Regions from separate parts of the Bacillus sp. FSL K6-0138 genome, predicted to be linked through region 1. Evidence: riboswitches for the same ligand, from Rfam matches in the RefSeq annotation. Region 1 holds a riboswitch; the other holds the start of a gene.
The links. Region 1 has a riboswitch for lysine ahead of MHB78_RS07765 (aspartate kinase). Riboswitches for the same ligand answer to the same signal wherever they lie in the genome.
Positions count from the first base shown of each region.

Region 2: another riboswitch for lysine. It lies ahead of MHB78_RS04730 (amino acid permease); the one in region 1 lies ahead of MHB78_RS07765 (aspartate kinase).

Region 1 covers NZ_CP150286.1:1,419,168-1,434,866, forward strand. Annotated here, with positions in the region: gene polX (DNA polymerase/3'-5' exonuclease PolX) at 1-9, shown strand, start outside; gene MHB78_RS07720 (endonuclease MutS2) at 26-2,383, shown strand; gene MHB78_RS07725 (DUF350 domain-containing protein) at 2,401-2,805, shown strand; gene MHB78_RS07730 (AMP-binding protein) at 3,028-4,707, shown strand; gene MHB78_RS07735 (TetR/AcrR family transcriptional regulator) at 4,845-5,441, shown strand; gene MHB78_RS07740 (enoyl-CoA hydratase) at 5,444-6,220, shown strand; gene MHB78_RS07745 (electron transfer flavoprotein subunit beta/FixA family protein) at 6,252-7,025, shown strand; gene MHB78_RS07750 (electron transfer flavoprotein subunit alpha/FixB family protein) at 7,065-8,042, shown strand; gene trxA (thioredoxin) at 8,223-8,537, shown strand; gene uvrC (excinuclease ABC subunit UvrC) at 8,683-10,455, shown strand; lysine riboswitch at 10,519-10,700, shown strand; gene MHB78_RS07765 (aspartate kinase) at 10,844-12,076, shown strand; gene MHB78_RS07770 (site-2 protease family protein) at 12,189-13,217, shown strand; gene MHB78_RS07775 (YslB family protein) at 13,292-13,735, opposite strand; gene MHB78_RS07780 (succinate dehydrogenase cytochrome b558 subunit) at 14,040-14,648, shown strand; gene sdhA (succinate dehydrogenase flavoprotein subunit) at 14,682-15,699, shown strand, end outside.
Region 2 covers NZ_CP150286.1:851,948-867,646, forward strand. Annotated here, with positions in the region: gene helD (RNA polymerase recycling motor HelD) at 1-1,111, shown strand, start outside; gene MHB78_RS04685 (DUF5412 family protein) at 1,114-1,467, opposite strand; gene MHB78_RS04690 (aminotransferase class V-fold PLP-dependent enzyme) at 1,598-2,731, opposite strand; gene MHB78_RS04695 (Na+/H+ antiporter) at 2,877-4,877, shown strand; gene MHB78_RS04700 (ROK family protein) at 4,950-5,825, shown strand; gene MHB78_RS04705 (aldo/keto reductase) at 5,916-6,761, shown strand; gene MHB78_RS04710 (MDR family MFS transporter) at 6,798-8,249, opposite strand; gene MHB78_RS04715 (LTA synthase family protein) at 8,451-10,310, opposite strand; partial or broken gene MHB78_RS04720 (metal-dependent hydrolase) at 10,404-10,874, opposite strand; gene sspJ (small acid-soluble spore protein SspJ) at 11,098-11,241, shown strand; lysine riboswitch at 11,399-11,576, shown strand; gene MHB78_RS04730 (amino acid permease) at 11,688-13,094, shown strand; gene MHB78_RS04735 (iron ABC transporter permease) at 13,246-14,310, shown strand; gene MHB78_RS04740 (iron ABC transporter permease) at 14,311-15,330, shown strand; gene MHB78_RS04745 (ABC transporter ATP-binding protein) at 15,394-15,699, shown strand, end outside.

The sequences.
Region 1 (15,699 bases):
CGATCTTAAGGAGGTTTAATTGATTTTGCAGCAAAAAGCGCTATCAGCACTCGAATTTCATAAAGTAAAAGAGCAGCTTGCAGAGCATGCGGCATCTTCTTTAGGGAAGGAGATGCTCTTTGACCTGAAGCCTTCCCGCTCATTTGAGGAGGTCAAAAAGCTCCTGGAAGAAGTCGATGAGGCGGGGACTGTCCTGCGCCTGAAAGGCAGCGCCCCTTTCGGCGGGCTGTCGGACATCAGAAAAGCGGTCAGAAGAGCCGAAATCGGCAGCATCTTAAGCCCGGCCGAGTTTACGGAAATATCAGGTCTGTTATACGCCGCCAAACAGATGAAGCATTTTCTCGAAGGGTTGTTTGAAGACGGCGTTGAGATTCCTCACCTTCATCAGTATGCGGAACAGCTGATTCCGCTGTCAGACTTGGAGAAAGACATTAACTCGTGCATCGATGACCACGGAGAGGTCCTTGACCATGCATCAGAGACCCTAAGGGGAATCAGAACGCAGCTGAGGACGCTCGAATCAAGAATCAGAGACCGTCTGGAAGCGATGCTCCGGTCCTCTTCAGCGCAAAAAATGCTTTCAGACACGATCATTACGATTCGAAACGACCGTTTCGTCATCCCCGTTAAACAGGAATACAGGTCAAGCTACGGGGGGATTGTGCATGACCAGTCATCTTCCGGGGCTACGCTGTTTATCGAACCCCAGGTCATCGTCGATATGAACAATTCGCTCCGCCAGGCGAAAGTAAACGAAAAGCAGGAGATCGAACGGATTTTGCGCGTGCTGACGGAAAAAACGGCGGAGCACACGGATGAACTGTTACACAATGTAAAGATCCTGCAAACCCTCGATTTTATTTTTGCAAAAGCGAAATATGCGAAGGCGACGAAGGCAGTCAAGCCGGCCGTCAATAGAGACGGCTATGTCCGCTTCATCCGGGCGCGCCATCCGCTTTTGCCCGCCGATCAGGTCGTTCCGAACGATATCGAGCTCGGCGGTGATTATACAACGATCGTGATCACGGGGCCCAATACGGGCGGAAAAACGGTTACGCTGAAAACGCTCGGCCTTTTGACCTTAATGGCGCAGTCCGGACTTCACGTTCCGGCTGAGGAAGGCTCGGAAACCGCGGTGTTTGATCAAGTATTTGCGGACATCGGGGACGAACAGTCGATCGAGCAAAGCTTGAGTACGTTCTCATCACACATGGTGAACATCGTCGACATTTTAAAGGACATGACGCCAAACAGCCTGGTACTGTTTGACGAACTCGGTGCCGGAACCGATCCGCAGGAAGGAGCGGCGCTTGCGATCAGCATCCTTGACGAAGTGTGCCAGACCGGCGCCCGCGTCATTGCGACGACCCACTACCCGGAGCTGAAAGCGTACGGCTATAACCGTGAAAATGTCATTAATGCAAGCGTCGAATTTGACATCGAAACATTGTCTCCAACGTATAAGCTGCTGATCGGGGTGCCGGGGCGAAGCAATGCGTTTGAAATATCGAAGCGACTCGGCTTGCCTGAGCGCTTGATCAGCCGCGCGAAAGCAGAAATGACGGCTGAGCACAATGAGGTCGATACGATGATTGCCTCGCTTGAAGACAGCAAAAAGCGCGCGGAAACCGAGCTGGCTGAAACCGAAGCGATCCGTGCGGAAGCGGAAGCCCTTCACCGCGATCTGAAAAAACAGATCAGCGAGTGGCAGGAGAAAAAAGACAGGCTCTATGAGGAAGCGGAGCAGAAAGCTGCCGAAAAGGTCAAGGAAGCGATGAAGGAAGCCGATGACATTATCCAGTCGCTCAGAATGATAAAAGACGAGCAGAAAACGTTTAAAGACCACGAATTGATCGAGGCGAAAAAGCGCCTTGAAGAAGCGGTGCCTTCTTTTGAAAAAACAAAAAAGCCCGTTCAGAAAAAAACGGACAAGCGTACGCTGAAACCGGGCGACGAGGTCAAGGTTCTCACCTTTGGCCAAAAAGGAACGCTGCTTGAAAAAACAGGTGCTGACGAATGGAACGTGCAAATCGGCATCCTGAAGATGAAAGTGAAAGAAAAGGATCTTGAATTTTTGAAATCGGCGCCAGAACCCGAAAAGCAGCAATCGATCGCCAAAGTCAAAGGCAAGGATTATCACGTATCGCTTGAGCTCGACCTCAGGGGAGAACGCTATGAAAGCGCGCTCCACCGGGTTGAAAAATATCTGGACGATGCGGTTCTCGCCGGATATCCGCGGGTATCGATCATTCACGGAAAAGGAACGGGCGCTCTCAGGAAAGGCGTTCAGGACCTCTTGAAAAACCACCGCAGCGTGAAAAACTCCCGGTTCGGCGAAGCGGGAGAGGGAGGATCAGGAGTTACGATTGTCGAACTAAAATAAAAAGGGAGTCTGGAAACATGAAAGAGTTTTGGGAAAATGATCTCGTGGAAATCGCCGCCTATTACAGCGTTTCCGTTCTTTGCCTGGTCATCTTCTTGACCGTATTCGAACTCGTCACCACGTATAAAAACTGGGAGGAGATTCAAAAAGGAAACATGGCGGTGGCGATGGCCACAGGCGGGAAAATTTTAGGCATCGCCAACGTTCTGCAAAAGTCGATCAGCCAGCACAATTCCCTTCTGCAAATGATGGGGTGGGGATTGTTCGGCTTCATGCTGCTTTTGATCGGCTATTTCATTTTCGAATTCCTGACGCCTCGATTCAGAATTGACAAGGAAATCGAAAACGACAACCGAGCCGTCGGTTTCATTTCATTTGTGATCTCCGTCGGCCTGTCATTCGTCGTGGCCGCCGGAATCTAAAGGGGACAGACATGGAGAAATTAGCGAAAATCCTGTTTTGCGCTGCCGGGGTATTTGTAATCATCGGTCTCATTTATATGCTGTTTTACGCTTAAGAAAAAAGACGCTTTCAGAGGCTGGTGCCTTTGGCGTCTTTTTCTTTATTCCAAAAAATCATTACGTTCTGAAAATTGTTTTGATATACTGAAATTGAGACTATATTTTGTTTAAAGGGGGGATCTTATGCCGACTGAAAAGCCGTGGCTGCTTCACTATCCAGAACAAATTCCTCAAGACCTCCAGTTTGAAGATCAGACACTGCACTCCATCCTGCAACAATCCGCCCGACAGTTTTCTGAAAAAACAGCGATTCATTTTCTCGGAAAGAAACGAACGTATCAGCAAGTATATGAAGAAGCGTTAAAAATGGCAGATTATTTATTGATGCTCGGCATGAAAAAAGGAGACAGGGTATCAATCATGCTGCCGAACTGTCCTCAGGCCGTCATCGCGTACTACGGCGTACTCTTCTCCGGCGGGATCGTCGTCCAGACGAATCCTCTCTACACGGAAAGAGAGCTTGAACATTTGCTGAAAGACAGCGGAGCTGAAATGATCATTACCCTTGATGTGCTGTACCCGGCGGCTTTCAAAATGAAAACGCTAACAAATGTGAAGCATATTATTGCAACGGGAATTAAAGATTACCTGCCTTTTCCGAAAAATTTGCTGTATCCGTTTGTCCAAAAAAAGCAGCAGCGGTTTTCGATCGAAATCGCGGAAAACGAAACGACGCATCTGTTTCGGACGATCATGAAGCGCCCCGTCCCTCCGCATCCGCCGGAAATCGGCATTGATCCCGCTCACGACATCGCGGTTTTGCAATATACTGGAGGCACGACAGGAACTCCGAAAGGCGTCATGCTCTCCCACCGAAATATTTTAGCCAATTTGGAAATGTGTGCGGCATGGTTTTACCGATTAAAAAAAGGAAACGAGAAAGTGCTCGGCATCGTTCCGTTTTTTCACGTATACGGGATGACGGCAGTCCTCAACTTTACGATCAGGCAAGGGTATGAAATGATCCTTTTGCCGAGATTCGATGCAGAAACCGCCTTGAAGACGATCGATAAAGAAAAGCCGACCATATTTCCCGGCGCGCCCACCATTTATATCGCCCTGTTGAACCATCCTGATCTCAAGCGGTATGATCTGTCGTCCATCAAAAGCTGTTTAAGCGGATCGGCAGCATTGCCCGTCGAGGTCAAGCAGCAGTTCGAAAACGTCACCGGAGGCAAGCTTGTTGAAGGTTACGGACTGTCTGAAGCGGCGCCCATCACCCATGCCAATTTTATTTGGGACAAAAATAAAGCGGGAAGCATAGGCTGTCCGTGGCCCGGCACAGACGCCGCCATCTTTTCGGAAGACACGTGCGGTTTTCTGGAGCCTTATGAGCACGGAGAAATCGTTGTGAAAGGCCCGCAGGTCATGAAAGGTTACTGGAACAACGATGAGGAAACGGCAGCCGTTCTCCGTGACGGCTGGCTTTTTACCGGGGATATCGGATACATGGATAAGGACGGCTTCTTTTACATCGTCGATAGAAAGAAAGACATGATCATTGCCGGCGGCTACAACATTTACCCACGCGAAATCGAAGAGGTGCTTTACGAGCACGAAGCGGTGCAGGAGGCGGTCGTAGCGGGAATTCCCGACGAATACAGGGGAGAGACCGTGAAAGCCTTTGTCGTTTTAAAAGAACATGTTACAATTACGGAAAAGGAATTGGACGAATATGCCAGATCGCGCCTTGCTCCTTACAAAGTTCCGAAGGTCTATGAGTTCAGGGACGAACTTCCGAAAACGGCGGTCGGCAAGATTTTAAGAAGGGCGCTCGTTCAAGACGAAAAGGCGAACGTATAATATCCTGATCCGCCGTCTGCCGCCGGCGGCGGATCGGGAAGAAGTTCTTTTCTAGCGCTTGACAAAGCGCGTCATTTTATTTACGATTAAGTCATGAATGAATACTCATTCATTTAAGCGGAAAGGAACGAAACCAATTGAAACAAAAGCGACCAAAGTATATGCAGATCATCGACGCAGCTGTTATTGTGATTGCAGAAAACGGATACCATCAGGCACAGGTTTCAAAGATCGCGAAGCAGGCCGGCGTGGCGGACGGGACCATTTATCTTTATTTTAAAAATAAAGAAGATATTCTCATTTCGTTATTCAAAGAGAAAATGGGCCAGTTTATCGAGCAGATGAATGAAGAGATGAAAGCGAAGCACACGGCGACCGAGAAGCTTGCGCTGTTCATCAAGAAGCACTTTGAGCTGCTCAGCGGCGACAGGCACCTGGCGATTGTGACCCAGCTTGAGCTGAGGCAGTCGCACCGGGAGCTGCGCCTGAAAATCAATGAAATTCTAAAAGGTTATTTAATGATTCTGGAGGACATCATCACCGAGGGAAAAGAAGCTGGCGAATTTCAAGATAAGCTTGATGTGCGGCTGGCGAAACAGATGATTTTCGGGACCGTCGATGAGACTGTCACGACCTGGGTGATGAATGATCAAAAATACGATCTGCCGCAGCTGGCAGACAGCATTCACGAATTGCTGATACACGGTTTCAGCAGGAAGAAGGAGGAGAAATAATCATGGGGACAATAACTGTTGCGACAGACGGCCATATTGCCGTCATCACGATTCAGCATCCGCCTGCAAATGCGCTTTCCACAAAGGTCCTTGACGATCTGTCAGCATGTCTTGATCAGCTTGCCTCAGACAACAATGTCAGAAGCATTATCATTCACGGGGAAGGAAGATTTTTCTCAGCGGGTGCGGATATTAAGGAATTTACCGAATTGATGGACGGATCGGATTACTCGGCCCTTGCCGACAAAGGACAGCAGATGTTTGAAAAGGTCGAATCGTTTCCAAAGCCGATCATCGCCGCCATTCACGGCGCAGCGCTCGGCGGCGGGCTTGAGCTGGCGATGGCCTGCCATATCCGGATCGCTGAGGAACAGGCAAAGCTCGGCCTTCCAGAGCTGAATCTCGGCATCATTCCGGGGTTTGCCGGAACACAGCGCCTTCCGAAATACGTAGGCACTGCCAAAGCGCTCGAAATGATCGGAACGTCTGAACCGATTTCCGGAAAGGAAGCGTTTGAATACGGCCTTGTCACCATCCTGGCGAAAGATGAAACCGAAGTGCTTGAGAAGGCAAAAGAGCTGGCCCGTAAATTTGCTGAGAAAAGCCCGAAAACATTGGCTTATGTCATCGAGCTGCTCCATTCAAACAAGGTGTATTCGTATGAAGGAAGCCTGAAGCTTGAAGGAAAGCACTTTGGCGACGTATTCCGTTCAGAAGATGCAAAAGAAGGGATCCAGGCCTTTTTAGAGAAGCGCAAGCCGCATTTCAAAGGGGAGTAACAAGCGCGAAAACAAGGGGGATAAAGCGAATATGAACATTTATGTCTTAATGAAGCGCACGTTTGATACGGAAGAAAAAATTCACATTGAACAAGGGGAAATCAGCCGGGACGGAGCGGAATTTATCATCAATCCGTACGATGAATACGCGATTGAAGAGGCGCTCCAATTAAAGGAGAAGCACGGCGGCGAGATCACGGTCGTCACCGTCGGTGAAGAGGAAGCTGAAAAAGAACTCAGGACGGCTCTGGCGATGGGGTGCGACAAAGCCGTTTTGATCAACATTGAAGACGATTTGGAGGAAGCTGATCAATATACGGCGTCAGCCATCCTTTATCATTATTTAAAAGACCGCGATTATGACATCATTCTCGGCGGAAATGTAGCGATTGACGGCGGATCCGGACAGGTCGCGCCGCGGCTGGCCGAGCTGCTCGGCATTCCGTGCGTCACGACCATTACAAAGCTTGAGGTAAACGGTAGCGATGTTGAAGCAGAACGCGACGCAGAGGGAGACCTTGAAGTCGTGCAAACGTCTCTTCCGCTTGTTGCGACCGCTCAGCAAGGGCTAAATGAACCGCGCTATCCTTCGCTTCCCGGTATCATGAAGGCGAAGAAAAAGCCTCTTGAAGAGCTTGAACTCGATGACCTCGATCTTGATGAAGAAGACGTAGCCGCGAAAACAAAGGCGATTGAGCGCTTTCTGCCTCCGAAAAAAGAAGCCGGCAAAATCATTGAAGGTGAGCCGGAAGAGCAGGCAAGAGAGCTCGTGTCACTGCTCAGAAGCGAAGCTAAAGTGATTTAAGGGAGAAACACGGTCATCAAAATACAGGGGGAAACGGATATGAGCAAAAAAGTTATCGTATTGGGAGAATGCCGGGACGGCGCATTAAGAAATGTCACCTTTGAAGCCATAGCCGCGGGAAAAACGATCTCCGAAGGGGGAGAGGTGGTCGCGGTTCTGATCGGAGAAGACGTTTCAGATTATGCAGGCGAACTGATCCATTACGGCGCTGACAAAGTGCTGACGGCCGAGGACCCGCTCCTGAAAAACTATACATCTGACGGTTTCGTGCAAGCGTTTATGCCGATATTGGAAAAAGAAGAGCCGGATGCAATCATTGCCGGGCACACATCAGTGGGAAAGGATTTTACGCCGAAAGTTGCTGCCCGCCTTGGTACAGGGCTGATCTCAGATGCGATCGACGTCAGTGTGGCAGGCGGAAATGTCGTCTTTACGCGGCCGATTTATTCGGGGAAAGCGTTTGAGCGGATCGTTTCTGACGATGATACGATTTTTGCGACGATCAGACCGAACAACATCTCGCCGCTCGCCAAAGATGAAAGCCGGACGGGACAAGTCGAAAGCGTTCCGGTCAAGGTTGCCGATATCAGAACGATCATCAGGGATGTCGTCAAGAAAACGTCTGAAGGCGTTGATTTGTCAGAGGCGAAAATTATCGTCGCCGGCGGACGCGGCGTGAAAAGCGAAGACGGCTTTAAGCCGCTTAAGGAGCTTGCCGATGTGCTTGGAGGCGCGGTCGGAGCCTCGCGCGGGGCGTGTGATGCAGATTACTGCGACTATTCCCTGCAGATCGGGCAAACCGGAAAAGTCGTCACGCCCGATCTTTACATCGCCTGCGGCATCTCGGGAGCAATTCAGCATCTCGCCGGCATGTCAAACAGCAAAATCATCGTCGCGATCAACAAAGATCCCGAAGCCGATATTTTCAAGGTTGCGGACTACGGCATTGTCGGAGATTTGTTTGAAATCGTCCCGCTTTTGACGGAGGAATTTAAAAAGCTCATCGTCAGCGCATAACGGGCCGGCCTATGACGGGCCGGCTTTTTATATAGGCACATTCCGCCCCGGGTGAAAATAACATAGGATAGGTGTAAAACTTTGCAGATAGGGAAACGTAAACTCAAGCAATATGTTAGCGTGAACCAAAGGGAGATGCTATACTAAAAAGCATAATTTCACAATTGGAGGAATGAAAGAATGGCTATCGTAAAAGCAACTGACCAAACATTTTCATCTGAAACAAGCGAAGGCGTCGTACTTGCCGACTTCTGGGCACCTTGGTGCGGACCTTGTAAAATGATTGCGCCTGTACTTGAAGAGCTTGACCAAGAAATGGGAGACAAACTGAAAATCGTAAAAATCGATGTTGACGAAAACCAGGAAACAGCCGGAAAATACGGCGTCATGAGCATCCCGACTCTGCTTGTGCTGAAAGACGGCGAAGTTGTCGAAACATCTGTCGGCTTCAAGCCGAAAGAAGCGCTTGAAGAGCTTGTCAACAAACATTTGTAATATAAAACGAGAAAAAGGCGATTCCCAAGGGGATCGCTTTTTTCATACGATCCCGCTTTCTTAAGGACCTCTAATTGTGGAGAACGTGTGGTCGCCCGTGGTAAACTAAAAGCAAGTAAAACGCCGAAACAAGGAAGGATTTTTGATGAATAAAACGATCAAAGAAAAGCTTGCCCTTCTTCCTGATCAGCCGGGCTGCTATCTGATGAAGGACAGACAGCAGACCGTGATCTACGTCGGGAAAGCGAAAATATTAAAAAACAGGGTCCGCTCTTATTTCAGCGGGTCCCACGATGCCAAAACGCAAAGGCTTGTCAGCGAAATCGAAGACTTTGAATACATTGTCACTTCGTCAAACATCGAAGCGCTGATCCTTGAGATGAACTTAATCAAAAAATACGACCCAAAATATAATGTGATGCTGAAAGACGATAAAAGCTACCCATTTATCAAAATTACGAATGAACGGCATCCGAAACTGATCGTAACAAGGAAGGTCAAAAAAGACAAAGGCCGCTATTTCGGACCCTACCCGAACGTGCAGGCCGCCAGGGAAACGAAAAAACTGCTCGACCGCCTGTACCCGCTCAGAAAATGCGCGAAGCTGCCTGACCGCGTCTGCTTGTACTATCACCTCGGCCAGTGTCTGGCGCCGTGCGTCTATGACGTAACAGAGGAGACGAACAGAGAGCTGACGGAAGAAATCACCCGCTTCTTAAAGGGCGGCTACAGCGACGTGAAAAAAGAACTGGAAGCGAAAATGCTTGAAGCATCGGAGAACCTCCAGTTTGAAAGAGCCAAGGAATACCGCGATCAGATCGCCCATATCGAGTCGACGATGGAAAAACAAAAAATGGCGATGAACGATATGGTTGACCGCGATGTTTTTGCGTACTCGTACGACAAAGGGTGGATGTGCGTCCAGGTCTTTTTCATCAGGCAGGGAAAACTGATCGAAAGGGATGTCAGCATGTTTCCTTTATACAGGGAAGCCGATGAAGAATTTCTTACGTTCATCGGCCAGTTCTACTCCAAAAACAATCATTTTCTTCCGAAGGAAATTTTGGTGCCGGACAGCGTCGACAAAGACATGATCGAGGAGCTTTTGGATGTCAAAGTCCGCCAGCCGAAAAGGGGAGCGAAGAAAGACCTGCTTCTCCTTGCCCATAAAAACGCGAAGCTTGCCTTAAAAGAGAAGTTTTCGCTGATCGAACGCGATGAAGAGCGGACGATCGGCGCGATCGAACGGCTCGGCAAAGCCCTCGGAATCTACACGCCGTACAGAATTGAAGCGTTCGACAACTCGAATATTCAAGGGACGGACCCGGTTTCGGCGATGGTCGTGTTTCTTGACGGAAAGCCGAATAAAAAAGAGTACCGGAAGTATAAAATCAAGACGGTCGAAGGGCCTGACGATTACGCCTCCATGCGCGAAGTCGTCAGAAGGCGGTACACGAGGGTGTTGAAAGAAAATCTGCCCCTGCCCGACTTGATTTTGATCGACGGAGGGAAAGGACAGGTTTCAGCCGCGCTCGATGTACTTGAAAACGAACTGAGCCTCGATATTCCTGTAGCCGGCCTGGTAAAAGACGACAAGCACAGAACATCGAACCTCCTGATCGGTGATCCGCTTGAGATCGTCCGGCTTGAACGGAACAGCCAGGAATTTTATTTGCTTCAGCGCATTCAGGACGAGGTGCACAGGTTTGCGATCAGCTTTCACAGGCAGCTCAGGGGAAAAAGCGCTTTCCAATCCGTTCTCGACGGGATTCCCGGCGTCGGGGAGCAGCGGAAAAAGCGGCTGTTAAAGCACTTCGGCTCGGTCAAAAAAATGAAGGAAGCGAGCGTCGAAGACATCCAGCAAGCGGGCATTCCGCTGAAGACGGCCCAATTGATTTTCGAGGCGCTGAAAAAATAACATTGACTTTTTGCAGGAATCTGATAGAATTTGTACTAATTTCATAATAAGATCGTGTGATATGGTGAAGATAGAGGTGCGAACTTCAAGAGTAGGCTTTCTGAGAAAGGTGGATTTCGATGATGAAAGCTGAAAGGGGAGCGTCGCCGAAGCGGGTAAAAATCCATGCGTTTTATCTGCTGGCTTTACATTGAATAAATGTGAGGCTGTCAAGAAAGTCACTTTCTTGGAGAGCTATCTCGTTGTTTAAGATCATCGGCGCAGTTTGTCGGTTAAAGCAATGAGGGAATTCTCTCATTGCTTTTTTGTTTTTCGCGAACAAACCGCAGATCCGGCTTTCCTCTTCATACATAGCCAAACACGACTGAAAACAAAAAGGGTGGTATATATGGGTCTCATCGTCCAAAAATTTGGCGGAACTTCAGTAGGATCAGTGGAAAAAATCTTAAACGTTTCAAGCCGCGTCATCGAGGAAAAAAAGCGTGGCCATGACGTTGTCGTCGTCGTGTCTGCCATGGGGAAATCGACCGATTCCCTCGTCAGTCTTGCCAAGGAAATCACCGAACAGCCGAGCCGCCGGGAAATGGACATGCTGCTTACGACCGGTGAGCAGGTGACGATTTCTCTCTTGACCATGGCCTTGCAGGAGAAAGGATATAAAGCCGTTTCATATACCGGCTGGCAGGCGGGCATCCAAACCGAAAACATTCACGGCAATGCAAGGATCATCGATATCGCGGCGGCAAGGCTGAAGGAGCGCTTGAAAGAAGGAAAAATCGTCGTTGTCGCCGGATTTCAGGGTGTCACAGAAGGCGGGGAAATCACCACGCTCGGAAGGGGAGGCTCCGATACGACGGCGGTCGCGCTCGCTGCCGCTTTAAAAGCCGATAAGTGCGATATTTACACAGACGTGCCGGGCGTTTTCACGACAGATCCCCGCTATGTCAAAACGGCGAGGAAGCTTGACGGCATTTCCTACGACGAAATGCTGGAGCTTGCCAATCTTGGCGCAGGCGTCCTGCATCCGAGAGCTGTCGAATTTGCGAAAAACTATCAGGTCCCGTTAGAGGTCCGTTCTAGCACTGAAAAAGAAGCCGGAACATTAATCGAGGAGGAATCATCCATGGAAGAGAATTTAGTCGTCAGAGGGATTGCATTTGAAGATCAAATTACGCGCGTCACGGTTTGCGGCCTGTCAAGCGGGCTGACGACATTGTCGACGATTTTTACAACGCTCGCAAAACAAAACATCAATGTCGACATCATCATTCAATCGGTCACAAGCACGAGCCAAACGTCGATATCCTTCTCCGTGAAAACGGAAGACCTGTCAAGAACCGTTCAGGTGTTGGAGGAATACAAAGACGCGCTGCAATATGAGCGGATTGAGACTGAAAACAGACTAGCCAAAGTGTCCATCGTCGGTTCCGGCATGATTTCCAATCCGGGCGTGGCAGCTGAAATGTTCGCCGTGCTTGCCGAAAAAAACATCCAGGTCAAAATGGTCAGCACGTCCGAGATCAAAGTCTCAACCGTGATCAATGAAAACGATATGGTAAAGGCCGTTGAATCATTGCATGATGCATTTGAATTGTCAAAAATCAGCGTTCCGGCCAATTAAATCAGCATCCTGGAGGGTCAACTCCAGGATTTTTTATGTGAGGAATGTGAAATTTGTGTTAATATTGGCACATTGAGGATTTTAGCTGATAAGGAGAGTATGGAATCATATTATGACTGCATTGGTACATAGCATAGGCCCATTGGCCGTCGCAGCAATCGCCAGCATTGCCGTACACGAGCTGGGGCATATCCTTTTCGGGCGGATCGTCAGGCGCAAGGCCGATTGGCTGGCAATCGGGCCGCTCATCATATATAGAGACGGGAAAATCTTATTTCGCTGGAAGCACAAATATTTTGGCGGAGCCGTGTTTTTATACGGTGAAGCCATTACAAACAAGGAAGCGTACCGTAAAGAAAAAATTAAAGCGGCAGTGAGTCTTCTAGGAGGCCCGGTCACAAGTTTTCTGTCGGGATTTGGTTTTCTGTACGCTGGTCAAAACAATGAATACGCTTTTTATTTTGGCATTTTCTCAATTTTAATAGGAACAGGCACACTGCTATTTACGGATGGACTTCCTGCCATTCTCATTTTCACGAACAGCCTGTATGCCTATTATTATTTTTTGAGTGTAGAATTGATGACTTCCAAAGAGGAAAAGCAATTTGATTTTTTGCTGAAGGAATTGAGGGGCGAGCTGCAAAAGGTGAAAGCGGACTCCATTGAGAAGATCAGCCTGACTTGTTTGGGTGCATTGTATTTTTATTCATATTGTTCTCAAATCAATTTTAATATGACAAGCCGAGAAGGAGTAAAAATTCACCAATATATATTGAACGAAATTAAACATAAAGGGCTTGGCATATTCAAAAATAAGCAAAAAAGGTCTGTATTAACCGCCATTGTATATCTGGAAGAAATGAATTTATTAATGGAAGGTAATGCGGAGGCTGCTGAAACGCTGTATGCAAAGCTGGCTGATGCTGATGACCGCCGTTTATATGAGTTAAAGCGCGACGCCGTCATCAAGCAGGACGACAAGGCAAAAAGCCTGTATATCAGCGAATTGCAATCCGATGTATTTAACAGAAATACAATACTCCTTAAAATCGAAGAGGAATTTGTTCAAAAAGCAGGCGAATACATGACGGATGTACGGGGAGAAAGGTCGTGTGTGACGGATGGGAACGCGGAAATGTAACAACATCATACCGGGACAAAAGTCTTGTTATGATAAAAAGGGCTGCATCATATCCGGCAGCCCTTTTTCATGTATTATGCCGGATCTTTCAAATCCCACTTCACCGTCAACACGACTTTTTCGGCTCTTTTTTTCACCTGTTCGTATGACTCGGCGATGTGCTCGTTCATCTGCTGGATTTGTTCGGCGATAAATCCGGCTTCAAGCTGAAAGCAAGGCTCTTTTTGAAATTTGAGACGATTGGAGACCAGCGGGCCTTCCAGTTCAAATTCGAGTTCCTGTTTTTTTGAATGGACCATTGTGAGCGTTCCCCATCCCGCATCATGAAAAAACGCAGGGATATCCTCCCATGATTCGAGCGGGAACTTTCGGGCGAGGTTTTTCCCGGCCCAGTACATCATGTCGGCATAGTCTTGTCCCAGCATATCCGGAAGAACCACTTCCCTGATTAATTCATAGGCATATGCGGAGACTTCCAGCTCTTTTAATTGCGCTAAGTTTGCTTCATATTTATTCATATCCAATGTCTCCCCTCTTTCCTCCGTATATTATAGCTTAAATGGGGCCGAAGATTATAGCGCGGACATGCGTTTTAACAGAAAAAAATTTGATATATTTATATTTTAATAAAATAAAATTTTCTGAAATATAATTAAATATTAGAAAATTTCAATTTATGTACGCGTTTTCTTGACGCCTATTTCTCATAGGAGTAAAATGAAATTGTCATAAAATCTTAACAAAGTGCGATATTTGAAACAGGACGGGGATAGGAGACCTTTCAATTTTTCTGCACTTTTCAACTACTAGGGGGTAAAGCAATTGGCCGGGAACAGAGAATTTGTGTATCGAAGATTGCATTCTTTGCTTGGCGTCATACCGGTTGGCATTTTTTTAATCCAGCATTTGGTTGTCAACCACTTTGCGGCAAGAGGAGAAGAGGCATTTAACAATGCCGCTGGTTTTATGGAAAACCTGCCGTTCAGGTACGCTTTGGAAATCTTCGTGATTTTCCTACCGCTGATTTATCATGCTGTTTATGGTGTATACATAGCGTTTACAGCGAAAAATAATGCGAGCCAATTTGGGTACTTTAGAAACTGGATGTTCGTGTTGCAGCGGATTACTGGAATCATTACCTTAATTTTTGTCAGCTGGCACGTCTGGGAAACGCGGATTGCCGCCCAAATGGGGGCAGAAGTAAACTTTGACATGATGGCTGATATTTTAAGCTCCCCGATCATGCTCGGCTTTTACATTGTAGGTGTCCTTTCAACGATCTTCCACTTTTCAAACGGTTTATGGTCGTTTGCTGTCACTTGGGGAATTACTGTCTCCCCGCGTTCGCAGCGAATCTCCACGTTTGTGACAATGGGAGTCTTTGTTGTGCTGTCCTATGTAGGGCTGAGAGCGATTTTGGCATTTGTGTAAAAGAACTAGATTACTAGAGGGAGTGGGGCTGGCATGAGTAACTCAAGCATTATCGTCGTCGGCGGAGGACTCGCGGGTCTGATGGCGACCATTAAAGCTGCGGAAGCAGGAACAAACGTAAAACTCTTTTCGATCGTCCCTGTGAAACGGTCGCATTCTGTATGCGCGCAGGGCGGAATCAACGGTGCGGTCAATACGAAAGGCGAAGGAGACTCTCCTTGGGAGCATTTTGATGATACGGTTTACGGCGGTGACTTTTTGGCCAACCAGCCGCCGGTTAAAGCGATGTGCGAAGCTGCGCCGTCAATCATTCACCTGCTCGACAGGATGGGGGTCATGTTCAACAGAACACCGGAAGGGCTCCTTGACTTCCGGCGCTTCGGGGGAACGCAGCATCACAGAACGGCATATGCCGGAGCAACGACGGGCCAGCAGCTTCTGTATGCGCTCGATGAGCAGGTTCGCCGTTTTGAGGTCGAAGGACTTGTTTCAAAATACGAAGGCTGGGAATTCCTCGGCGCCGTACTTGATGACGAGAGAACGTGCCGGGGGATCGTCGCGCAAAACTTAACGACGATGGAAATCGAATCGTTCCGTTCTGACGCCGTCATCATGGCGACCGGCGGACCCGGGATCATCTTCGGAAAATCGACAAACTCCATGATCAATACGGGATCAGCGGCTTCGATCGTCTACCAGCAGGGTGCATATTACGCAAACGGAGAATTCATCCAGATTCACCCGACGGCCATCCCGGGAGATGACAAGCTGCGGCTGATGAGCGAATCGGCCCGCGGGGAAGGCGGACGGGTCTGGACCTATAAGGACGGAAAACCTTGGTACTTCCTTGAGGAAAAATATCCGGCATACGGAAACCTCGTGCCGCGCGATATCGCGACACGCGAAATTTTCGATGTATGCGTCAGACAAAAGCTCGGAATCAACGGCGAAAACATGGTGTACCTCGATCTTTCCCATAAAGATCCGAAAGAGCTTGACATCAAGCTTGGCGGAATTATCGAGATCTATGAAAAATTCATGGGGGACGACC
Region 2 (15,699 bases), 570 kb from region 1:
AAAAAGTGAAAGAAAAAAAGAGTGGGCCCTCGAAAAAAGCGAGCTTCTCGATCAGGAGGAATACGCGAATGCCTACAAACAACTGCAGGAAGAACGGCAATTTGCCGAGAACACGTTCGATGATTATGAAAGGGAGCAAAGGCTTCTCATCAACATCATTGTCGAAAGGGAATTCAAGCCGCTGAGACAGGCGGTGAAAGCATTGGGTTTTATCGATTTTAAAGGGACGTATTTACAGCTGTTTTCAGATTGGGGTGCTGCTGCGCTTCCAGACCATTGGGAACGCATTTGCGCCCATACGAGAAAAAGCTTTCGCTTTGAGCAGATTCCGTATGAGGATGCCGCACCTTATCTTTATTTGAAAAATCAAATCAAAGGCGGAGCGAAAAATACGGCGATTCGCCACGTATTTATTGATGAAGCGCAAGATTACTCGCCTTTTCAGCTTGCTTTTCTCAAAGGCCTTTTTCCTTCAAGCAGAATGACGATTTTGGGGGATTTGAACCAGGCGATACTCGCCCACAGCGTTCAGGGGCAGGAGCTTCTTAGCGAAAACGCGTTTGAAGGGGAAAAAACGGAGACGATCAGGCTTGTCCGAAGCTACAGATCCACAAGGGACATCGTCGAGTTTACAAAACCCTTGATCAAAGGAGGCGAAGATATCGAGCCCTTTAACCGGAGAGGGGTGAAACCGACGCTGACGATTTCGGACGATCCCGCTGAACATCATAAAAAAATAGCGTCCTGCATTGCCGCTTTACAAGATGAGGGGCATAAGACGATTGCAGTCATCTGCAAAACGGTCCAGGAGTGCAAAGAAGCCTTCAGGCAACTGGAAAAACATACGGCGCTCAAGCTGATTGACAAAGAAACCCGAGTCTTTCAAAAAGAAGTCGTCATCATACCCGTATACTTGGCAAAAGGCATCGAATTTGACGCGGTCATCGTCTATGACGGATCAAAAAATCGGTATGCGCGCGAACGCGAGCGGACGCTGTTTTATACGGCCTGTACGCGGGCGATGCACGAACTTCATCTGTTTTCGCTCGGAGAGGAAAGCCCGTTTTTAGACGGCGTTCCAAACGCGCTGTACATAAAGAAAAGGGAGTGAATTCACTCCCTTCTCCAATCATATGTATCGCTGCGGATGTCGAGAACCTTGTCATTGATGAATACGTGATTGCTGTCTTTCCATTCGACGTGAGCGTTAACTTCCCTGGAACCCCAATAAATATTTTTTCGGTCGCCGGTTGAGACCTTTGTCAATTCCCCTCTGATGGAAACATCGGGTACCGCCCCGTTTTTCTCGACTCTATAGATGCTGATCGAGTATTTTTTGTTCGGCGAAGCCAGCGATGTAATCTGTACACCCTCAGGCAAGTGTTTCATGGAGTAAAACTGCGTATATACAACATAAGCGGTTGGTATGCCGAGGGCAAGGATAAACGTAATAAGCGTAAACAGCATGTTTCGGAGGGGCTTTTTCTTCAACTCTTCAGATGTTCATTGACAAAACGCTGCAAATGTATCATCATCCCCTGATCGAAATGTTTTTATATAGTGTAATGAAAAAACGCTGATCTGTCTATTGAAAAGCCTAATGGAGCAGCGCCGAGATTTCGTCGATCGCCTGTTTAATATCTTCCTCTGTATTGTAAAAATGCGGAGCGATCCTGATCACGTCTTTTCTCGCTGCTGTAATGACGTTTCTTTCCCGCAATACAGCCCCGATGCCTGCTGCGTCCCCGGCATAAATCGAAATCAGGCTTGATCTATTGCGGACGGTTTGCGGCCCGGCGATCCGCAAGCCTTTTTCCGCCCCGTATTCAAGAGCGAAGCCGGCAAGCTTCCGCAAATACGCGTCGATTCGGTCAGTCCCGGCTTCAAGCAATATCTTTAGGGCGGCGTCCGCTGCATAAAGCCCGGCAAATGACGGGGTCCCCGTTTCAAAACGTTTTGCTCCTTCTGCAAATCGGGAATTGAATAAATCAAAGGCGGATTTTCCGTCTCTTCCGAACCACCCGGTCACCTGCGGCTTGAATTGTCCGGCTAGTCCGCGTCTAACATACAGAAACGCCGTACCCGGAATGCCGAGCATGTATTTCCTTGTTCCTGCCGCAAGAATATCGACATCCATATCTTTCACGCTGATCGGAACGTGTCCGGCGGATTGGTAAGCGTCAACGAAGAGAAGCGAGCCTTTTTGATGGACGATGTCTGCGATCTGTTTCAAATCTTGTTTATATCCGTTGTAATAGCTGACGTGCGGCACGCATGTCAGAAGCGTGCGCTCACATATGTCTTTTTGTATCTGCTCCAGGTCGATCATTCCGTTATGGCTTTGAATGATTGTGATCTTGTTTTTGAATGCCTGTTGAGAAAGCCAAATCTGTCCGATTGCGGGAAAATCGATATCTGTAAAGGCAACTTTATTTTTTTGCCGATGATGTGGCAGTGATAGCGCAATGGCCGAAACGGCGTCTGAAACCGAGGCCATGACGGCGATTTCATCTGTCTCGGCGCCGATCAGCCGTGCGAATTTTTCCTTTGCCGATGCCATCTTTTCCATCGCTGCCTGCCAATCGGCACCTGATTCAAGGAGCTGTCTGCGGTATTCGTCAACCGCATCTGAGACAGGCAGCGCCAAAGCGCCTGCAGAACAGGCAGCCAGATAAACGCGGTTTGATAAGACTGGGAATAAAGAACGGAATGAATGAAATGGATGGTTCATGATCGATCTCCTTTTCACAATGTATCTCAGCCTGACATGTATAGGTTCCCGGCTGTCAAAGAATACTGAACAAAGAAGGCATAAGCTAAACAGCCGGCAGAGTCGTTTGAAGGCCTGTTTTTACGGCGGTAAGGAGGTATTCTTAGTGGCCGTTTTCCTGGCCGTTTTGGTTTTTTTAACAATTATCGCGATCTCAAATATCGTTCACCGGTTTATTCCATTTGTTCCGGTTCCGTTGATTCAGGTCGGATTGGGCATCATCGCGGCGGTTTTTCCGGGCGGGCTTCATATCACGTTCAATCCGGAGCTTTTTTTTGTTTTATTTATCGCTCCCCTGGTATTTAATGACGGAAGACGGATCCCGAGGGATGAGCTGTGGAAACTGCGGACCCCGATTCTGCTTTTGGCGCTCGGTCTCGTCTTTGTGACCGTGCTGTTTGGCGGCTATGCCATCCATTGGATGATTCCGCAGATTCCGCTGCCGGCCGCTTTTGCCCTTGCCGCCATTTTATCGCCTACAGATGTCGTTGCTGTCGGCGCGCTCTCGAAAAGAATCGATATGCCGAATGATATGCTGCGCCTTCTTGAAGGAGAAGGCTTAATGAACGATGCCTCAGGTCTCGTCGCTTTTAAATTCGCACTTGCTGCGGCGATAACGGGCACTTTTTCGTGGTCTGAGGCCGCGGTCAGTTTTTTGCTGATCGCAATTGGAGGCCTCGTTACCGGAACGGTTCTTTCTTTTTTGATCCTCCGGTTTCGCTATTTGCTCCGCCGCTTAGGGATGCAGGACGTCACAATGCACATGCTGATCCAAATCTTGACCCCCTTTGTGATTTATTTGGCCGCAGAGGAGATCGGCGTATCGGGAATCCTTGCCGTCGTCGCCGGAGGTATCACGCATGCGGCGGAGCAGGACAGAGCCGAATCGGCAATGGTCAAGCTGAAGATCGTTTCGGCCAGCACATGGGGCATCATCCTTTTTATTTTAAACGGTCTCGTGTTCGTTTTGCTAGGCTTGCAAATGCCGGGTGCGCTGTCTGTCATATTTGGGAATGCGGCATTCAACAATGTGAGAGTCATCAGCTACATCATTCTGATTACGCTGATGCTCATGCTGCTCCGCTTCATATGGGTATTTTTGTTTTGGCAGGGCAATTGGGGGCTTCAAATGAAACAAGTTTCAGGCGGAGAAAAACTGCGCTCCCTGCTCCAGATATCGATATCGGGCGTCCGTGGAGCCGTGACCCTTGCCGGAGCATTTTCGATCCCTTTTGTGCTGGAGAACGGCCGCCCGTTTCCGGAGCGGGATTTGACCGTCTTTTTGGCAGCCGGTGTAATTCTGTGCACCCTGCTGATGGCGAGCGCCTTTTTGCCGCTCCTGTCAGAAAGGAAGGAGCTCCCGGCAGGCGGAAGCCAGTTTCAAAGCGTCAGAAGAAAAGTGATGAAGACAACGGTCAAAGCTTTAAAAGAGGAAATGAACGACAAAAACAGAGCCGCGGCTCTCGCCGTCATATCGGAGTACAACGAAAAAATGAAGCAGCTCAAGTTTGAGCAATATTCTTTGAAAGAGCATCTGCGCCATAAAAAACTCGAAAACAAAATCCGGGTCCATGCCTTGAAAGCGGAACAGGCGGAATTGGAAAACATGCAAGAAAACGGACAAATCACAGAAGATATCGCGAATCGGCTGAAAGAAAGGCTGCGGGAGAAAGAAATGCTTTTTTCCAATCCCTTTAAAGCAGGCGTTTCGCTTATGAAATGGAAGCGCCTGATCAACAGGCGACAAAAAGAAGGAACACACAAACCGCATGACCAAAGCGGTGACATGCTGAAAAAGGCCCGGATTCAAACGGCAAAAGCGGCTATCGAAGCGGTAAAACAGCATATGAGCGACGAAAATAAAGAGGCGTCCCGGTCGGTTATTTCTTTTTATCAGCGCTTGATCCTCAGGCTTCAGCACGGCGCCGGAGGACTCCGGGAAAATAACCGCTATGAAAGGCAAAAGAAAGAGATTCGCTTAAAATCGGTGCAAATCATCCGCAATGAAATTCAGGAGTTGTTTGAAAACCGGGAAATTACGAGGGAAACGGCCCATCAGCTGCGCCAGTACATCAATGATTTGGAAGCGTCGCTCCTTGATGAGTAACATTTTATTCAATTGCTTTCCTCACTTTTCTGCTTTATGATTCAATTAAAAACAGAAAAAAGGGGAAAAGAGATGAAACATTACGGTGCAATTGAAGCAGGAGGAACAAAATTTGTATGCGCTGTCGGAACGGAGACAGGGGAAATCGCAGGCAGGCTGACGATTCCGACGGAAACGCCCGAAGAGACGATCGAAAAAGTAACCGCTTTCTTTGATGCATATCAGCCTGAAGCACTGGGAGTCGGATCGTTCGGCCCGATTTCGCTGGCAAAGGAGAGACCCGATTTCGGCTTTATTACGAATACGCCGAAACTCGCGTGGCAGAACTATCCGTTCATTCCCGAACTGGAAAAAAGGCTCCGGATCCCGGTTTCGTTTACCACGGACGTCAATGCGGCTGCGCTCGGGGAAATAACGGAAGGAGCCGCACAAGGGCTGAACAGCTGTTTATACATCACGGTCGGCACGGGAATCGGCGGCGGGGCTGTCATCGGCGGCAAGGTCGTACAAAGCTTCAGCCATCCTGAAATGGGGCATATCCTGATCAGACGCCATGAAAAGGATGCATTTGAAGGAAGCTGTCCGTACCACAAAGACTGCCTTGAGGGAATGGCATCAGGGCCTGCGCTCGAAAAGCGCTGGGGAAAACAAGGAAAAGACCTTTCTGCGCGCGAAGAGGTTTGGGAGCTTGAAGCCGATTATTTGGCGCAGGCGCTCATGCAATATATTCTGATCTTATGCCCGGAAAAAATCGTAATGGGCGGCGGGGTCATGAAGCAGCGGCAGTTGTTTCCGCTCATCCGCAGAAAACTGCGTGAATATGTAAACGGATACATCGATCTTCCAGACCTTGACGGTTATGTCGTGCCGCCGGGGCTCGGCGACGATGCCGGGATCACAGGAGCGCTCGAATTGGCTGCACGCGGGCTGGTTAAAGAAGAAAAGTGAGCAATTTATTATGTCAAATCTCTCCAATATGAGATAATAGACGTGATGCTTGAAATAGTATCTGAATAAAAAAGAAAGGCGGTCGTTTAAATGGTAAGCAGTTTAAAGGACACTGTGACGTTACATAACGGAGTTAAAATGCCGTGGTTTGGCCTGGGAGTCTTTAAAGTGGAAGAGGGCAGCCAAGTCGTCGAATCTGTGAAAGCAGCGATTAAAAACGGATACCGGAGCATTGATACGGCTGCGATCTATCAAAATGAAGAAGGCGTCGGCAAAGGAATTAAAGAATCAGGCGTTCCCCGTGAGGAGCTTTTCATCACATCTAAGGTGTGGAACAGTGACCAGGGCTACGAAAAAACGCTGGCGGCTTTTGATGAAAGCCTGAGAAAACTTGGCCTTGACTACCTTGATTTATATTTAATTCATTGGCCCGGAAAAGATAAAAGCAAATATAAAGAGACATGGCGCGCCTTGGAGAAGCTGTACAAAGACGGCAAAATCAGAGCGATCGGCGTCAGCAACTTCAACGTGCATCATTTGGAAAGCCTGCTGGAGGAAGCGGAAATCAAACCGATGGTCAATCAGGTTGAATTCCACCCGCGTTTGACGCAGCTCGAATTAAGAGATTACTGCAAAAAACAAGGCATTCAGCTTGAAGCATGGTCTCCGCTGATGCAAGGGAAACTGCTTGACAATGAAGTGCTTGCCGAAATTGCCGGCAAATACAACAAATCGGTCGCGCAAATCATTTTGCGCTGGGATCTGCAAAGCGAAGTCGTAACCATCCCGAAATCGATTAAAGAACACCGAATCATCGAAAACGCCGATATTTTCGACTTCGAACTTTCAAAAGAAGATATGGAAAAAATCAACGCCCTCAACAAAGATGAGCGCGTAGGTCCGGATCCTGAAACGATGACAAACGGATTCGAATAAAATAAATCCCGGGTTCTTAGCGAACCCGGGATTTGTTTATTTTTCGTGAAGCGCAAAGCCGCTTTTCGCAGGCTTTCTTTTATGGTGGTTCAGCCTGCCGCGGTGATTGTGTTTAATGAAAAAGGCAAGGATCAGCCCGATTCCCGACAAACCGGCAGCCGTCATAAAGGCCAGGTTTACGCCGTGAATCATCGCCGTTTCCGTGCCGGGGCCCGCCGGATCAGACAGCGCCCGCTGCGTCATGATCGTAATCAAAATCGCCGTTCCGATTGAGCCTGACATTTGCCTCAACGTGTTGTTCATGGCCGTGCCGTGCGGAATCAAATGGCGCGGCAGCTGATTCAGCCCTGCAGTCGTCACGGGCATTAACACCATCCCCATCCCGACCATCCGAAACGCATAGACGATGGACAGGTAGGCGAAAGGCGTTTTTTCGGACAGATGCGATAGCAGCAGCGTCGTGATAAAAATGGCCGTCAACCCGGTAATGCTTAAAATCCGCGCTCCGATTTTATCGAAAATCCTTCCCGTAATCGGGGACATCAAGCCCATGACAACCGCTCCCGGAAAGAGCATCATTCCTGACTCCATCGCGGTGAAATGGCGCATATCCTGCATGTAGATCGGAACGATCGTCGCCGCTCCGATCATCGCCATAAACACAACCATGCCGATGACTGTAGCGAGCGTAAACATCGGATATTTAAATACCCTGAATTCCAAAATCGGTTCCTTCAGATGGAGCTGTCTCCAAATGAACCAAAACAGGGTGACGGCCCCGACTGCGAAGCCTGTCAGCACGTCCGGACTGGTCCAGCCGTCGACGCCCGCGCTGCTGAAGCCGTAAAGGATGCCGCCGAATCCTAAAGAAGACAAAATGATGGAGGCGGCATCCATCTTAGGCGATGTTTGTTCTGTTACATTTTTTAAAATAAAGAAAGCGACAACCATGTCAATGACCGCGAACGGCAGCAGGAGATAAAACAAGATTTCCCACGGATAACGGTCGACAATCCATCCCGACAAAGTCGGTCCAAGAGCCGGGGCGAAGGCGATGACAAGTCCGACCATCCCCATCGCTGAGCCGCGTTTTTCCTTCGGGAAAATCAAAAGAAGCACGGTCTGCATCAAAGGCATCATGATCCCTGCACCGGCCGCCTGCACGATTCGTCCGGCAATTAAAACGGGAAAGCTGAACGATAAAGCACAGATCAGCGTTCCGGCGGTGAATAAAGACATCGCGGCCATAAACAGCTTTCTCGTCGTGAATTTTTCGATTAAAAATGCCGTAACCGGAATCATAATTCCGTTTACAAGCATAAAAACGGTCGTCAGCCACTGGGCAAGCCCCGGGGTAATGTTCAAATCCCTCATGATCGGGGGAAGGGCCGTCGTCAGCAGCGTCTGGTTTAAAATGGCGATAAAGGTCCCGGTAATCAGTACGGCAACAATCGGCAGTTTATTTATGGTTTGTTTAGTTTCACTCATTTGAAAACCTTCTTATTTTGAGATTTTATAACACTTCATGAAATAATCGGCACCCGAAACAAAATTGTCTATTCATTAGGGTAACGAAGGATGTGCAAATCTGCAAGGGCATTTTAAACATTCGGTATATAATACCCAGCCCGAGCCCCAATGTAAACAGCCCCTCCCAGCCAGCTCTGAATGCTTTGGGAAGGGGAGGCGTTATTGTTTATAAAACCTCAGCAAGTCTCCGTTGATAATTTTGTCGGAAAGGGAAAGCTCTTCAGCCGCTTTCTCAATTAGGGGAGCGCATTTGTCCTCTGGATCCTCTAAAAGCTCTCCGGTTTTTTGATCGTAGCATGCATTTTTCGTATAGAGATAATCATCCGTGATGAAGCTTCCGTTTCGCAGCACGGCAAAAGGCATTCTTTCCTTAGAAAAAAGGTCGTTTCCGAACTGAATCATGCCTTTTGTGTCAATTCCCAATAAATGAAGCAATGTCGGTTTGACATCGATCTGTCCCCCCGTTTCTGACACGGTTCGCGGATTTTTGTCCGTAATTCCGGGGATGTGGATGATCAGCGGAACCCGCTGAAGCTGAACGGTATCGTACGGCGTGATCTCCTTTTTCCCTAAAAATTGAGCGAGCGCTTCATTGTGTGCTTCCGAAATACCGTAATGATCCCCCATCAAGACGATCACTGAATGTTCATACAGGCCGTTTTTTTTCAGCTTCGCGATAAAAGCTTTCAGCGCTTCGTCCTGATAGCGCACCGTCGTCACATAGCGGTTCAAAATCTCACTGTTAGAATTATATTCATCAATCAGCTTATCCTTGTCATCAATCTGAAACGGAAAGTGATTGGTCAAGGTCAGCAGGCTGCTGTAAAACGGCTCCGGCAACTCTTTCATCATGTCGGCGGACTGTGCTAAGAACTCTTTGTCCTTCAGCCCCCAGCCTGTTGAATTATCAGCGGTTACGCTGAAGTGGTCCACATCATAAAAGCGGTCAATACCGAGCGCTTCGTACATGACGTCCCTGTTCCAGAACCTTTTGTTATTGGCGTGAAAGACGGATGATATGTAACCGTGCTGCGCCAGCGTTTTATACATTGAATTGTATTGATTTTCGCTTTTCGTAAAGAAGACAGATCCGCTCAGCGACGGATACAGCGAATTGGCGATGAGGAACTCGGAATCCGATGTTTTCCCCTGTTCGGTCTGCTGATAAAAATGGTCGAAATAATAGCTTTTATGGATGAACTGATTCAAAAACGGGGTGATCTCTTTTCCGTTTACTTTTTCATTGATGACGAAGCTTTGAGTAGATTCGAGCGTCACGAAGATGACGTTTCGTCCTTTTGCGATGCCGAACATGTCTTTGTTCGGTTTGCTGTAGTCGGCTTTTGTATAGTTTTCGATCGTTGCCAGGCTGTTTTCGTCGGCTACCGCTTTTTGCGTCAAATTAAACGTCTGCGTAATTCCGTCGAACAGATGAAATTGAAACAGCCCGATGTTTTTGACGAGCACTTCCCTGTCAAACGAATGGGACAAAAACTTCGGCTGCTCGACCTCTGATAAGGTGAGATTCAGCAGCACGATCCCCGCGGCCGCGCCGTAGTAAATTTTGATCGCTTTTCGCGATGCTTTTGCTTCCGTTTTCCGGCGGGTTTTCGAAAGCCATGCGAGCAGTGCCAGATCAAGGAAAAGAACGATGAAAAGGGGATTGAACAGCTCTTGAAAACTGCTGCCGAGCCCTCCGAGGTTTTTGGCCTGAAACAAAACGGGGATTGTAATGAAATCGATATAGAAACCGTAAAAAATGCAGTTTGCGATCAGAATGCCCGTAAGGATGACATTTGCTGAGAGTAAAAACAGCCGCTTTGTCTTTTCGCGGCAAAAAAGGCTGATGCCGAATACGGGGATGAGAAAGCTAAGCGGGTTTATTAACAGGATCAGCTCCTGAAACGGATTATCAATCCGCAAGTGAAACCCCAGTTTATAGATGAAATACGTCTTCATCCACATGAAAAAAATCGATAAGCATAAAAACCATTGCTTTTTGAAAAAATGTTCTTTCATTTATCAATAGCTCCTCACAAGTTCTTAGCCCCGCATATGTTTAAATTACTAAAAAAAACTTTCGGTGGCAAATAAAGCAATTTGCGCCACATGTCAAGCCATCAAGACGGCGATAAAATAGCATGAAAGAACGGTGAGGGCGGCCATCACGCCCTGTTCGGCTTTGCCGCCCGTTTTGATGTAAAGCGGCAGGCGGATTCTAATTGATGAAGGAAAGAAAAGCTTGATGCCGTTTGTCGTCCCCGCGTCAAGCAGCAGGTGGCTGGCCATTCCCGCCATCAGTCCGGCAAAAATGCTCTGGTTTGTAACATATAAATGTGCCAAAAATCCCGTCACGAACAGAAAGAGCAGGCTGTGCGTGAACGTTCTGTGGCCGAATACAGAGCTGATCAGCGTTGATAAAATTGGAAGCTTCCGCCCTATTTTGCTTTTTGTGTGGCAAATATCGGGTATCAATGCTCCAAAAATGCCTCAAGCGGTTATCAATACGGGATCATACCCATAAAAATAAGCGACAGCCGTACAAGAAGCGACTCCCCCCATGATGTGTGTTTTTCCTGTCATATTCGCTTCTCCTTAAGACCTGATTCCTAAAGAAAACTATATCAGGAGATCTGAAGACCATCAAGACTGATTCTGGAAGGTTTTGGCCGCGATTTTTTCATTTTTGCGGGAAGAAAGAGGCCAAAACGGGAAATTCATGCAGGCCGGACAGCCAAGCTTCCTGCATATTTTTTTAATGAAAAGCCAAATTAGTATTGTACCAAATTTTAAAGAGGTGATTCATGTGGGCTTTTTCTTTAATAAAGATCAGGGAAAAAATAAAGCCAAAGACCATAACGCCGTTCAGGGGGCGCTTGAAGATGCAGGCCAAGCATTAAAAGGAGACCCTCTGCAAGAAGCGGTCAGAAAAAAGAAAAACAATCGATAACCTCTATAGATGATGGGGATCATCCCCGTTCACAATGAAGGCCGCCGAAAAATGGGCGGTCTTCCTGCCGTTTTTTCCATCAGTTCCCTTTGACAGAATAACATTTCTCTGGTAACCTTCGGTTGAGAATATGTGATAAATCCTCACTCTTAACTCTTAGTGAGGTAGAGGTTGCGCGGATGATGAGTAGCGCATGTGAGGCCGGCGAGGGCCCGTGATCATGTGTAAAAGGCATCAGCGCCGAAGCATAAAGAAGCCGACCATTCTTTATGCTGGGTCTGCATTGAATAAGTGCAGGACTGCCGCGGGACTTCCCGCGGAGGGCTATCCGGGGATCAAGAGTGTATGTTATTTTGGCATGGACTTTTGTTCATGCTTTTTTTATTTTTATGATCTCACGGTCTGGTCCGGCATATTTTGATAAAATGCTCGGAGGTATTAGTTGTATGGAACAGACAAAAAAATGGGGTTTCTGGCTTTTAACGGCTTTTGTCGTTGGAAATATGGTCGGCTCCGGGATCTTCATGCTCCCAAGCACGCTCGCGCAGACGGCCAGCCCGCTCGGCGTAACGGCGGCATGGCTGGTGACGGGTGCGGGCGTATTGATGATCGCGCTCGTATTCGGCCATTTATCGATTCGCCGTCCTGATCTCAAAGCGGGGCCGCAAAGCTATGCAAGGGCGCTGTTTTCAGACCCGAAAAAGGGAAACGCAGCGGGCTTTACGATGGTGTGGGGTTACTGGGTTGCCAGCTGGATCAGCAACGTGGCCATCATCACGAGCCTTGCCGGTTATTTGACGACATTCCTGCCGATTTTGACTGATAAGCGCGAGATGTTTGAACTTGGCGGACATCCCGTAACACTCGGGCAGCTGCTCACATTCATCGCATGCACGATTCTATTGTGGGGCACTCATTTCATTCTCGTCTCCAGTATAAACGGAGCAGGAAAGCTCAACTTTTTGACGACGTTTTCCAAGGTGCTCGGGTTTGTCCTGTTTATTGTAGCTGGATTATTCGTATTTCAAGTGTCTTTATTTCATTCATTTTATTTTCCTGTTGAGGCGGACGGAAAAAGCATCGGGCTCGGCGGCCAGGTCCATAATGCGGCGATTTCTACGCTGTGGGCGTTTGTCGGCATCGAGTCAGCCGTTATTTTGTCGGGGCGCGCATCATCACAGCGCGATGTGAAACGTGCCACGATCACCGGGCTGTTGATCGCACTCAGCATTTATATGATCATTACGTTAATTACAATGGGCATTATTCCGCACGATCAGCTCCAGGCATCGAATAAACCGTTTGTTGATGTGCTGCATGCAATTATCGGCGGCTTCGGCAGCGTGGTCATGGCCATTTTGGCGATCATTTCATTGTTCGGATCAATGCTTGGCTGGATTTTGATCGGATCTGAGGTTCCGTATCAAGCGGCAAAAGCAGGCGATTTTCCCGCTTTCTTTGCAAAGACGAACAAAAAAGGAAGTCCCGTCAATTCGCTGATCATTACGAACTTAATGTCGCAAATCTTTATTTTCTCCACGATTTCGGGGACGATCAGTCAGGCCTTTACGTTTTTGACGACATCTGCGACGCTCGCTTATCTCGTACCGTATCTCATTGCGGCTTTGTTCAGCCTGAAGCTTATCATTAAAGGAGATACGTATGATGAACTGAAAGGATCAAGAACAGGCGACGGCATCATTGCCCTGTGCGCTCTCGGATATTCTTTGTGGGTCATCATTTCGGGAACTGCAGATTGGCTGACCTTTATATTGGGAATCGGCTTGTTCTTTGTCGGCCTCATCATCTACCCGTTTGCGGCCAAAAAGTTCAGCCGGAATCAACAATCTTAAAGCCTGAGGCCCGCGGTCTTCATCTGAAGATATGCGGGCTTTTTTTCAATCTGAAAAAATTTTTTATTAAACATTTAGTCTGAGCCTGATATACTATAAGATGAAAATGATAATCGTTATCGATTGTATAAATAGAAAGGAATGGCATCGATTGGGGTCATACAGGAATATTCATCAGACCAATGACAGGGACGAGCCGGAAAACGAACAGCTTCCGGTTAGCCGTCCTCTTGGCGCCGTTTTTATTCTTCTAGGCGGAACGTTGATTTTGCTGTTCGGCGCGGCTTTGTCGATTGTGCTCGGTGCGGCTGATATCAAGCTCAGCACGGTGTGGAACGCGCTTTTTCACTTCGATTCAAAAAATACGGCACATCAGATTATTTGGGAACTCAGGCTTCCGAGGACGGTCAGCGCCATACTTGTCGGCGCTTGCCTGGCCGTTTCCGGTGCGATCATGCAGGGCATGACGAGAAATCCGCTCGCATCGCCCGAAATTATGAGCGTAACGGATGGCTCTGCTTTTGCGGTCGCAGTCGCTTTTGCCTTTTTTCCCGGAATTTCTTCGCTCGGGCTTTTGGGTTGGTCATTTGCCGGAGCGGGTTTGGGAGCTGCGATCGTTTTTGCGGTCGGAATGCTCTCAAAGGGCGGACTTACTCCTGTAAAGCTCGCTTTGGCGGGAACTGCAGTCGGCACGCTGCTTAGAGCGCTGTCGTCGGCTATTGCGATTCATTTCGATGTGGCTCGCGATGTGAGCTTTTGGTATGCGGGCGGAATCGCCGGCATGAAATGGTCGAGCGTTGAGCTGCTGGCTCCCGCGGCCGCCCTGGGGCTCTTGCTTGTCTTTTTCATCGCCCGTTCGGTTACCATCTTAAGCCTTGGAGAAGAAGTGGCAAAAGGGCTCGGCCAATCGACAAAAACGGTCAAAGTGATCGGGGTCGCCTCCGTCGTTTTGCTGACGGGGGCCGCTGTATCAGTAGCTGGGACGATCGGCTTCATCGGCTTGATCATCCCGCATATTGCCCGCTTTTTGGCAGGCGTGGATTACCGCTGGATCATCCCGTGCTCGGCTGTGCTTGGGGCCGTGCTTCTTCTGTGTGCCGACATATGCGCAAGGATGATCAATCCTCCTTTTGAAACGCCGGTCGGAGCGGTGACTGCGCTTGTCGGCGTACCGTTCTTTCTCTATTTGGCCCGGCGCGAAGGGAGGGGACTGTAAATGGAGACGCTCAAGAACAAAAACGGCCGTGCCGTTATGATCATGCTTTTCATGGCTGCGCTGATCCTCGGTGTATTTTTATTAAGCCTGAACATGGGTGAGATCCGGATTGCTCCGTTTGACGCGCTGAAAACGTTATTTGGAGGAGGAACGCCGCAGGATGAGCTTGTCTTATTTGAATTCCGCCTGCCGCGGATGATTCTGGCCGCGCTTATCGGTGCCGGGATTGCAGCAGCAGGGGCCGTCTGGCAGGGCGTATCCAAAAACGACCTCGCTGATCCGGGGATTTTGGGAATCAATGCCGGAGCGGGCTTTGCCGTTGTCATATTTATTTTCTTCTTTCAGGGGGCCGGAGGCGGCTTTGATGCAAATGCCGCGTTTTCCTTGCCGATTTTTGCATTTGCAGGAGCCTGCATCGCGGTCGTCCTCATTTATTTGTTCGCCTGGAAAAAGGGGCTGAACCCGGTTCGCCTCGTCTTGGTCGGAATCGGAATCAATACGGCGTTCGGGGCGGCAATTTTGATGCTGCAGCTGAAAATGAATCCGAACGATTTCATGCAGGCGACCGTATGGCTGTCGGGAAACATTTGGAGCGCAAACTGGAGCTTTGTTTCGGCAATCCTTCCGTGGATTGTCCTGCTGATTCCTTTTATCTTTTATAAGGCGCGCTATTTAAATGTACTTAATCTCGGCGATCAGATCGCAGCCGGGCTTGGAACGGCCGTTGAAAAAGAACGGCTCGTGCTCCTGCTGGCCGCATCCGCCCTCAGCGGCGCCTGCGTGGCGGCGGGGGGCAACATCACGTTTCTCGGTCTTGTTGCGCCTCATATCGCAAGAAGGCTCGTCGGGCCGAAGCATCAGCTGTTGATTCCGGCATCTGCACTGACCGGGGCGTTGCTCTTGTTGCTGGCCGACTTGATCGGAAGGACGCTCCTTGCGCCTTCGGAGATTCCGGTAGGGCTCGTCATTTCCGTTTTGGGCGCGCCGTATTTTATCTATTTGCTGATGAAAACAAACTAAAGAAGGGAAGATTGCAAGGTGTCTCTTTCTACAAACGATCTGGGGATTGGCTACGGCGAGCAGATGATCGTCGAAAACCTGAACCTTACGATACCAAAGGGGAAAATCACGACCATGATCGGGCCGAACGGGTGCGGGAAATCAACGATTTTAAAAACGATGGCCCGAATCCACCGTTCGAAAACCGGTGCCGTCCATTTGAACGGAAAAGCGATCCATCAATTGCCGACGAAGGAGATCGCCAAGCAAATGGCGATCCTTCCGCAAACGCCTGAAGCCCCGGGCGGACTGACCGTATATGAGCTTGTCGCATACGGCCGCTTCCCACATCAAAAAGGAATGGGCAGACTGACGAAAGACGACCGCCGC